One region of the Mycobacterium malmoense genome, then DNA from elsewhere that is predicted to be linked to it. Evidence: riboswitches for the same ligand, from Rfam matches in the RefSeq annotation. Region 1 holds a riboswitch; each other region holds the start of a gene.
What was found. Region 1 has a riboswitch for fluoride ahead of K3U93_RS18410 (inorganic diphosphatase). Riboswitches for the same ligand answer to the same signal wherever they lie in the genome.
Positions count from the first base shown of each region.

Region 2: it holds a riboswitch for fluoride, as region 1 does, so the genes downstream of both, K3U93_RS00670 (hypothetical protein) here and K3U93_RS18410 (inorganic diphosphatase) in region 1, are expected to answer to the same signal.
Region 3: it holds a riboswitch for fluoride, as region 1 does, so the genes downstream of both, ettA (energy-dependent translational throttle protein EttA) here and K3U93_RS18410 (inorganic diphosphatase) in region 1, are expected to answer to the same signal.

Region 1 covers NZ_CP080999.1:4,030,637-4,033,905, reverse strand. Annotated here, with positions in the region: gene K3U93_RS18420 (APC family permease) at 1-797, shown strand, start outside; partial or broken gene K3U93_RS25735 (hypothetical protein) at 799-894, shown strand; gene K3U93_RS18410 (inorganic diphosphatase) at 943-1,431, opposite strand; fluoride riboswitch at 1,742-1,803, opposite strand; gene K3U93_RS18405 (MFS transporter) at 2,687-3,269, shown strand, end outside.
Region 2 covers NZ_CP080999.1:133,861-137,129, forward strand. Annotated here, with positions in the region: gene K3U93_RS00655 (metallophosphoesterase family protein) at 1-349, opposite strand, end outside; fluoride riboswitch at 566-640, shown strand; gene K3U93_RS00660 (universal stress protein) at 668-1,105, shown strand; gene K3U93_RS00665 (histidine phosphatase family protein) at 1,117-1,674, shown strand; gene K3U93_RS00670 (hypothetical protein) at 1,653-1,991, opposite strand; fluoride riboswitch at 2,038-2,098, opposite strand; fluoride riboswitch at 2,162-2,223, shown strand; gene K3U93_RS00675 (PE family protein) at 2,536-2,835, shown strand; fluoride riboswitch at 2,879-2,939, shown strand; gene K3U93_RS00680 (MutS-related protein) at 2,971-3,269, shown strand, end outside.
Region 3 covers NZ_CP080999.1:158,759-162,027, forward strand. Annotated here, with positions in the region: gene K3U93_RS00770 (NUDIX hydrolase) at 1-536, opposite strand, end outside; gene wzt (galactan export ABC transporter ATP-binding subunit Wzt/RfbE) at 529-1,311, opposite strand; gene K3U93_RS00780 (hypothetical protein) at 1,445-1,756, opposite strand; fluoride riboswitch at 1,790-1,855, opposite strand; fluoride riboswitch at 1,917-1,993, shown strand; gene ettA (energy-dependent translational throttle protein EttA) at 2,020-3,269, shown strand, end outside.

The DNA of each region.
Region 1 (3,269 bases):
TGCGGTATGGCAAGGGATTGCGGGCCGACGAGCTGACCGCGGTGCACTTCATGGTCGACGAGGCGTATGCCGCACAGCTGAGAAAGCGTTGGGATCACTTCGATCTCGGCATCCCGTTGCGGGTCGTGGACTGCCCGGACCGGCGCATCAACCGAGCCGCGCAGGTGCTGGTCGCGAAAACGCGCGACGAACATCCGGACACCAACGTGACGGTGCTGCTGCCGCGCCGAACGTTTGCGCCGCTGCTGGGGCGGCTGCTGCATGACCGGACCGCGGACAAGATCGCCCGGGCCGTCAGCCTCATGCCGGACGCCGCGGCGACGATCGTGCCCTACGACGTGGAATCCCGGGTCAGGGAGGCCTACCCCGATCGCTTCGAGCAGTGGGTTCAGCACGAAGTCGACAACCTCGAGGCCTGGGTCTCCCGGGGCGAAGACCAGAACGTCGAGGCCTACGAACACCCCGAGCGCCCGCCGTCGGTGATCATGGTGGCGGGCCTGATTTCCGGGCAGCGCGCCACCGTCGAGGGACGGGTCAATGAGGTCCAGGACGTCACCGAACGCGGGCGGACCGTCCGGCACGTCGTCGTCGGCGACAGCAGCGGCGAGATGACCGTCACCTTCCGTCCCGGTCACGGCGGCGCCGACATCCAGCCCGGCCAGCTGTTGCGGATCACCGGAAAGGCCCGCCAGGCCGGCAACCGGGCGATATCGATGATCGACCCGGCGTACCACGTGATCGAGGACCCCGCGAAGGCCGCCGAATCCGGAGAGCCCGGGCATATCAGCAAAACGTAGGGCCACGATCGGTCTGGTCGAGGCGCACGGCACCGGCACCCCGGTCGGCGATCCGAGCGAATACGCGAGCCTGGCCGCGATGTACGGAACCGAGGGCCGACACCGTGTTTCTCAGAAGTGTTTCTCAGAACGCCGGGAACGGGCGTCAGTGACCGTTGGCGCGAAATCGTTCGAAGGATCGCGTGACTTCGGCTTCTGCCGCTTCCCGATTGCCCCAGTCGGCGGCCTTGACGAACTTGCCCGGCTCTAAGTCCTTGTAGTGCACGAAGAAGTGCTCGATGGGATCCAGGACAAACGACGGCACGTCGCCGACGTCGGTGATGTGGTCCCATCGTGGATCGCCGGCCGGCACGCACAGCACCTTGTTGTCGCCGCCGGCCTCGTCGACCATCTGGAACATGCCCACCGGGCGGGCGGCGAGCACAACACCGGGAAAGACCGGCTCGGGCAGCAAGACAAGAGCATCGAGGGGGTCGCCGTCGTCGCCGAGGCTGTCTTCGATGAAGCCGTAATCCGCCGGATACCCCATCGAGGTGTACAGGTAGCGGTCGAGTCGGATGCGGCCGGTGTCGTGGTCGCTCTGGTATTTGTTGCGCTCTCCCTTGGGGATTTCGATGGTCACGTCGAATTCCATGTGACTACTCCTTTATTGTCGGCGGTCCGAATTCGGTCTTTGCGTGGATTGTGTGCGGGTGGGCGAGGCGGGGGCTCGCGGCCGGCTCGCGAGGCCCGCGGTGGACGCGCCACCCGATTTTCCGCGTACCTTTCGGGCGCGGCATTATATCAGCTTTCATATCGATGGCAAGGATTGCCAGGCAACACCCAGGCGTCTGACCGGGTTAACGCAGTAAACTGCATCGTATCTGTGCGCGCGGCAGCGACGGCGGAGCGCAACTCAACCGGAGGGTGCAGGCCAATGTTGGCGCGCTTCACCTACGACTCCTATGTTCGCAGGGGCCATCAGCCGTATTGGCGGTTCAGGGCGGGCTCCATCGCCGCTGTCAGTTAAGCAACGGAAATCGGCTTTGGTCAAGCGCGGCGAGGCCATCCCGTTGGACTGTGACGGCGCACCGCCTCGGGTGACCGCCGCAAGCCTCGATCGATACCTTGCCCCAATACCGTTGTTCGGCAATAACTTTGGGCCACCGATGGCGCGGCCGTCGCGTTGTCGAAACGCACTGCCGGTTGTGATCGACACCACCCGTGGCCTTCGGACGCGCTCGGAACCGCCCTCGGCGCCCGACGTTTTTCAAACCGATACGTGCCGTTGGCGGCACCACCGCCGAGCCATTACGTGCCCCGGCAATCGCTCGGCCGGCACCCGGCCGGGCTGCCCGCTTCGCCGCGGTTATAAGGCGAACGCGTCTGGATGTAATGTTCCAATCAGCTGGAAATCTCCTGTGCATCGGCCATGGCCGGTTGTTCGTTCATCACAAGTCAGCTTGACTGTCAAGCAATAAGATCACGAAAGTTTTAAAGGTGCGTCGCCGGCTCGACGGCGCACAATGGCGGTGGGGCTCGCCATAACCGCGCGTCAAGCATCGACGGCCAACAGTCCCTGCGGAACAGACCATTGCCCGGCTGACCAATTGCGGAGCCGGGTGTGACGCAGGAGGACCGTAAGTGGCCGTTCAATCTTTGTCGATACCTACGATCAAGGTCCCGCCTGCGCCCGTGCGGCGTCGTCGACTCCGGCCGCGGGCTGGCGGGTGCTTCCGTGCTCCCGGTTTGGATCGGCGGCCGGCATTCAGGACGTGAAACACCAAACACTTCAGTCTCTTTCGACCGGCTGTCGATGAACCATGAATGAGCCCAATCAAAGTCGACCCGCCACATATTTCGGCGGTTTGATGGTCGCCCCAACATCGTCCGTGAAAGGTAAATGACGCATGGCGCGTTCGCGCATCACCGACTGGAATCCAGAAGACGTCGTGGCCTGGCACAACGGCAACGACGCCATCGCCCGTCGCAACCTGGTGTGGCTGGTTGTGAACGTGCACATCTCTTTCTCGGTCTGGTACCTCTGGTCGGTCATGGTGCTGTTCATGCCGCAGTCCGTTTATGGTTTTTCGACCGGCGACAAGCTGCTGGTGGGCGCCACCGCGTCTCTGGTCGGTGCGCTCGTGCGCATCCCGTATTCGATGGCCGCCAACTGGTTCGGGGGCCGCAACTGGACAACGTTCTCGTCGTTGGTGCTGCTGATCCCCACCGTCGGGGCCATCGTGTTGTTGGCCCATCCCGGGTTGCCCCTGTGGCCGTATCTGGTGTGCGCCGCGTTAACCGGGTTGGGCGGCGGCAACTATTCGGCGTCGCTGGCCAAGGTCGACGGCTTATATCCGCAGCGGCTCAAGGGCTTTGCGCTGGGTCTGACCGGCGGGCTGGCCAACCTCGGGTCGGCGGCGATCCAGGCGGTCGGGCTGGTGGTGCTGGCGACCGCGGGACACGAGGCGCCGTACTGGGTATGCGCGATCT
Region 2 (3,269 bases), 1.4 Mb from region 1:
GGACGATGCGCTCGCGCAGGTACCGCAAGCCGTCGGCATCGACGGGCCAGCTTAACAACCGATCGAAGTTCTCGTGGTTACCGTCGACGAAAGCTAAGACGATGCCGCAGCGGTCAAGCGCATCATCGAGCGAATCCAGATAGTCGTCGGTGAAGTTGTAGCCGAAGTCACCCAGGTGAATCAGCACCGTCGCATCACGCTTGGCGGCATGTTCGATCGCGGCGACGCCGTATTTGGTGTCGGCATGCCAGTCGCCCGCGATCGCAATACGGGACGGTGGGGAAAGCACCGAGTGCGCCAGCAGTTGGCCAGGGGACGGCAGGCGCGATGGCAGTTGTACTCGATTCATAGTCGCCTCCTGGGTCGATTTCCGATTGGCGACGTGCCTCGCTGGCACGCCGCACAACCGGAGCTGATCAGTTCCCAGGGACCGTTGGCAACCGCCGGGCAATCCCTTGATTGCAGGATGCGGGCCCCACCGCCTGTTTTCGGTCCAGGCTACGCGGCTTTTTCAGGCCGGGTCAATCGCGTTGACGCTGGTCCCCACCCGGGCCGAGCGGCTAGCCTGTACCGAGGCGATGGATCTCCGCCTGGGCAGCCCGCCCGAACCGCCGGCCCGGCTGATGGCTCCTGTGTTACCTGGCAAGCTGTGGGCAAGGAGTCCGCCATGGCATTGGTCGTCGGATACGACCGCCACCCGGCCAGCCGGGCGGCGGTGCTCTTTGCCGCTGAACTCGCCGGCGCCCTGAATGTGCCTGTCCATGTCGTCCACGTGGTGGACATGGCAGATAGCCCCATCTCCGGCACCTCGACCGAGTCGGCCGAAGCTGCCAAGAAAAGGCTCGACGCCGAGCGCCAGCATGTTGGGGAAGCCCTCGATGCCGCCCATGTGCCGTGGACCTATCACCTTCTGAACGGCGATCCGGTTAAGGCGCTTCTCAAGACCGCGGATGACTGCTCCGCGACCCTGATCGTGGTCGGCCGGCCGCAGCACGGAATCGTTCCGGCCCTGAGCCACATTGTGACCGGCACCGTGGCGCGAAACCTGTTGCGCCACAGCACACGCCCGGTTGCGGTGGTGCCCGAGTTCGCGGACAGCCTGTGAACGCGGGCAGCGTGAGTCGGGTCTATTTGGCCCGGCACGGCCGCACCGCGCTCAACGCCGAGGGGCGTCTGCGCGGGCTCAGCGACCCGCCGCTGGATGAGGTCGGCATCGCCGAAGTCTCCCGGCTCGCCGGTGCGCTGGCCGCCCGACATCCCACCGCGGTGGTCTCCAGCCCGCTGCAGCGGGCGGTGGCGACCGCGCAGGCAATCGGCGCTGCCGCCGGCGTTCCGGTCACGATTGATGCCCGGCTCAACGACCGCGACTATGGGCCCATGACCGGCCTTCGTCGCGATGATGTCGAACATCGTTACGGCAGTGTCGATTCCGCACCTGGCGTGGAAAGCCGAGCGGCGGTCGCCGAGCGGGCACGACGAGCGTTCTTCGAGCTCGTGGACGAACTCGGGCCGGGACCCGTCGTCCTGGTGTCACACGATGCGTTCAACACCACCTTGCTGGAGCAGCTGGATCCCTCGCTGGACCACATCGGCCAGCGGACGGCGTGCTGGAACCAGCTCAGCCTGGTCGATGGAGTCTGGCGGGTGGACTCCTATGACGTTGTGGCCGACTGACTCTCGTCTGTGCGGTCTCTGCGGTTCAGGTAGGCCATGAGAACGTCTTCCGCGCGGTGATACTGCAGCGAATCCACCCACAGGCGGTGGATCGGAGAATGCGCACGCCGGCCGAATTGGCCGCCCGGAGTCGCCACGTAGCCGCCGACGTCGGCGTCGGCAAGTAGCGCCAGTACGGGACCGATGTCGCTGGACTGCAGATCGGCCAACTCTGCCCAGTAAGTCGCGAAGACCCCATTGTCAGTGCCACCGGGCGGTAGCCAGAACGTGACGTCGAACTGCGCCGGATTTCTGATCGGCCGCGACGGCGAACTCATCAGAACCCCGTTGACGTTGGATTGGACATGCGTTCTCCCTGGCTGCTGCCGTCCAGGGGCCATCGGCGACGTCCGCGGTTTCGGCGAGCCCCACCGCCTTGTCCCATGATGACCCGCTGACGACGAGTTCGCCAGGCTCTTTGCGCGATAACTTGAACATCGGGTAACATTGGCGGTCTGGCGATGAGGCTCGCCAAGATTGCCGCACCGGGCTAATGGCTTCTACCGCGTGAACGACCCACGGTAGAAGGCAGGTGAGTTAGATGACATGCCGGGTGAGCGAGCTGACGCACCGTCTCGGCGCAATTGTTGGCGCTGACGCTTTCGCGAGAATCGTTTGCCCGTCCGCTGCGTGCGCGGGTCGCGTCGATTCGCTCTGCGAGCTGCCCCGGCCGTCGGCCAAGCAACCCGCCGCCCGTCGACCTATCCTGGCAAACTCATCGAATGCTGTTTGTCCGCAACATGTTTACCGAAGTCCGCCGCCGACACGCAACCAAGCGCCATCCGACCATGTTCGGAGCTATCACAACCAAGGGAGGAAGCCATGTCATTTGTGACTACACAACCGGAGTTGCTGGCCACCGCATCCGGCAACTTGGCCACCATCGGTTCCATCATGACCGCCGCGAACGCATCCGCGTCCACCCCGACGACCGGGGTGATTCCGGCCGCCGCCGACGAGGTGTCGGCGTTGACGGCCATGCAATTCGCGGTACACGCGCAGATGTATCAGGCGATGGCGGCGCAAGCCGCGGCGATTCACGAACAGTTCGTGTCCACGCTGGGGGCCAGCGCCGTGTCATACGAGGCCACGGAGGCGGCCAACGCGATCGCGACCGCGTAAGGGACCCAATCTGACAAGCGCGAACCCAGTGATCGCGGGTAGCATGGAGCAAGGCGATGAAGCTCGCCTTAACTGCCGCACCGGCTGATGGCTTCTACCACGTGAACGACGCGCGGTAGAAGGCAGGTGAGGGTAATGGCGGGCTTTACCAGCATCCTTGGTCCGGATGTCGACGGTATGAGGGGTGCCGACATACCACCACCGGATTGTTTGGCCGATCTCCATCTCGACCAGATCGTCGCCGCGGTTACGGCTGGATATGGTGACAGTGATATCGCAAGCATCTTCTACACGCCCCTGCACGACGTGCCTACGGTGGAGTACCGCCAGCAGGTCTTCCGTGATCTCGAAAACGAGGAAACACGGTCACCGATACAGAATTTCGTCGAGGGCATGCGCGCGATGCGGGGCCGGCTTCACGTGGCCAGGAACGC
Region 3 (3,269 bases), 1.4 Mb from region 1:
TCGCGCAACGCATGTATCAGGTCCGCCGCCACTTTGGTGACCCGGCGTTCGTCGGCGTGAGCCAGCCGCGACGGCAGCGCCTCGAGCGGCATCCACGCAACGTCGGTGACCTCGTGGTCGTTGGCGGCGATCGGCTCACCTTCCCGGAACCGCAGCAGGTAATGGTGGACGGTCTTGTGCACCATGGTGTCGTCCGCGCGGAACCAGTATTCGACGCTGCCCAGCGCGGCCAGCACGTCGCCGCGGATGCCCGTTTCTTCGGCTATTTCGCGCACCGCCGTCTGTTCGGGCCGCTCGCCTATTTCGATGTGGCCCTTCGGCAACGACCATAGGGTGCGGCCGCGACGGTCGTCCCGGCCGATGATCACCCCGAACTGTTGGTCGCAGTCGATGCCGTGCACGACCAGCCCGCCCGCCGAAAACTCGCGCACCGTGGGCAGACGCTGTGACGCGGTGTCGGTCCTGCGGGCGCCGCCTTGGCGGGGCCGTTGGCCCTGTCGTCCCGATTGGGTTGGTTCCGCGTTGAACTCACTCATTCGAGGTGATCTCCGCCATGATGTGGGCTTTGGTGTCCTCGTAGGCTTGCATCACATCCCCGACGCTGCCGGTCATTTTGATCTCGCCGTGGTCGATCCAGACCGCGGTCTTGCACAGCCGCACGAGGAAGTCGTTGGAGTGGCTGGCGAACACCAGGATGCCCGAGCGTTCCACCAATCCTTGTAACCGGGACTGGGCCTTGTCCAGAAAGTGGGTGTCGACGGCCCCGATTGCCTCGTCGAGCAGCAGGATTTCCGGGTCGATGCTGGTGACCACACCGATCGCCAACCGCATCCGCATGCCGGTGGAGTAGGTGCGCAGCGGCATCGACAGGTAATCGCCGAGCTCGGTGAACGCGGCGATCTCATCGACTTTGGCCTCCATCGTTTTGCGGGTCTCGCCGAGGAAAAGTCCACGGATGATGATGTTTTCGTAGCCGGAGATCTCGGGGTCCATGCCGACGCCGAGGTCGAAGATCGGTGCCACGCGGCCTCGGATGGCGGACCAGCCGCGGGTGGGTTCGTAGATTCCCGCCAGTAGCCGCAGCAGAGTCGACTTGCCCGCCCCGTTGTGCCCAACCAGGCCGACCCGGTCGCCGACGTTTAGCGAGAGCGTGATGTCACGCAGCGCTTCGATGATGGGCACGTTGGAGGCGGTGCGTCCGATGGTGCCGCCGGCCTTACCCAGGAACGTCTTTTTCAGCGACCGCGTCTTGGCGTCGAAGATGGGAAACTCGACCCATGCGTCGTGTGCCTGGATGCTCACCGGTGCCATCGATGTCAACGGCCGGACGGGTGCGTGACGGCCACCGAGCCAGCTCGAGATAGACACGATCACCCCTGTCGAATCCGGACGTGTTGTCAGCCAGGAACTTCGGTGTGTGGCGACGCGGGGGCCGTGGCGGGCATCATGGCTGAACCTCCGAGGCCAGCGCTCGGACGGCGGCGCGGAAGGTGCCGCAGTCTGCGACCGGCCCCCGCTGCCCTGTCCCGGTCGCGATCCATCGGCTGCCGTTGCGCCTGACCCGGCCCACCAGGACGCCGTCGACGGCAACCACCCGGATGACCGGGCTATCCGGAAACAAGCGCGTCCATTTCACCGAGGATGTCCGCGCCAGTCGCCGAGCGGCGCGTTCCTCGCAGATCCGGAACTTTTCTCGGTACAGGATGCGCTCGGCGTCGTTGACCACCTCGACATCAGGGGAATTGCGGGTGTCCATGGCTCCTCCCTCACTGCAACGCAAACATGCGTTTTGTGGGTAGAAGCCATCAGCGCCGGGCGGCGCGAAGTTGGGCGGAGCCTCATCGCCGACCGCGAAAACATTTATCGCGGCTGTTTTCGACGCTAGCAGAAGCGCTGCGCTACGGGCTAGGCTTGAGGTCAGAGTTGGCGGTGGGACCCGCCATGCAACCGCGGCCCATACAGCTGGGCGGCCGCCGATGGTTCCTACGGATGGACGTCAATTCGTAGCGGGAGGCCGTTGTGCAGTGGATCTATCAACTGAACCGAGCGCGCCTGGTGCGCGGCGAGAAGGTGATCCTCGACGACGTCACTTTGTCGTTTTTGCCGGGCGCCAAGATCGGCGTGGTCGGCCCCAACGGGGCGGGGAAATCGACGCTGCTGCGGGTGATGGCCGGGCTCGAGCGGCCGTCGAACGGGGACGTGCGGCTGGCTCCGGACGTCTCTGTCGGGCTGCTGGCGCAGGAGCCAGTCTTGGACGAGACCGAGACCGTACTGGGCAACATTCGCGCGGCCGTCGCCGAGACCGAGGCGTTGTTGGCTCGCTACAGTGAGATCACCACTCGCCTAGCCGACGAGGTCAGCGACGAGCTGATGGCCGAAATGGGTTCGCTGCAGGAACAATTGGATCACCGCAACGCATGGGATCTCGAGGCCCGTCTCGAGCAGGCCATGGACGCGCTGCGCTGCCCGCCACCCGACGTCGACGTCAAGGACCTCTCCGGCGGGGAACGACGCCGGGTAGCATTGTGCCGCTTGCTGTTACAGCAACCGGGTCTGCTCCTGCTCGACGAGCCGACCAATCATCTCGATGCCGAAAGTGTGCAATGGCTCGAGCAGCATCTGGCCGACTATCCGGGCACAGTCGTCGCGGTTACGCACGACCGCTACTTCCTGGACAATGTCGCGGGCTGGATTCTCGAGCTCGACCGTGGCCATGCCTACCCGTACCAGGGCAACTACGCCACCTACCTGGAGACCAAGGCCGCGCGCCTGCACGTGGAGGGCCGCAAGGACGCCAAGCGGCTGCGTCAGTTGCAACGAGAACTGGAATGGGTGCACTCCGGAGCCAAGGCACGCCAGGCCAAAAGCAATGCGCGGCTGCGCCGCTACGAGGAGATGGCGGCCGACGCAACCAAGACCCAACGGTTGGACTTCGACGAGATCCACATCCCGCCGGGTCCACGACTGGGAAGCCTGGTGATCGAGGTCGAGCATGTCAGCAAGGCGTTCGCCGACCACGAGCTGTTCAGCGATCTATCGTTTTCGTTGCCGCGCAACGGAATTGTCGGTATCATCGGTCCCAACGGTGTCGGTAAGACCACCCTGTTTCAGATGCTCACCGGCAACGAGCGGCCCGACACCGGCGCGATCCGGATTGGCGAGACGGTGCGAATCGCCTACGTGGACCAAAACCGCGCTCATATCGATCCCGATCAGACCGCCTGGGAAGTCGTCTCCGGCGGCGATGACATGCTGCACATCGGGCCGGT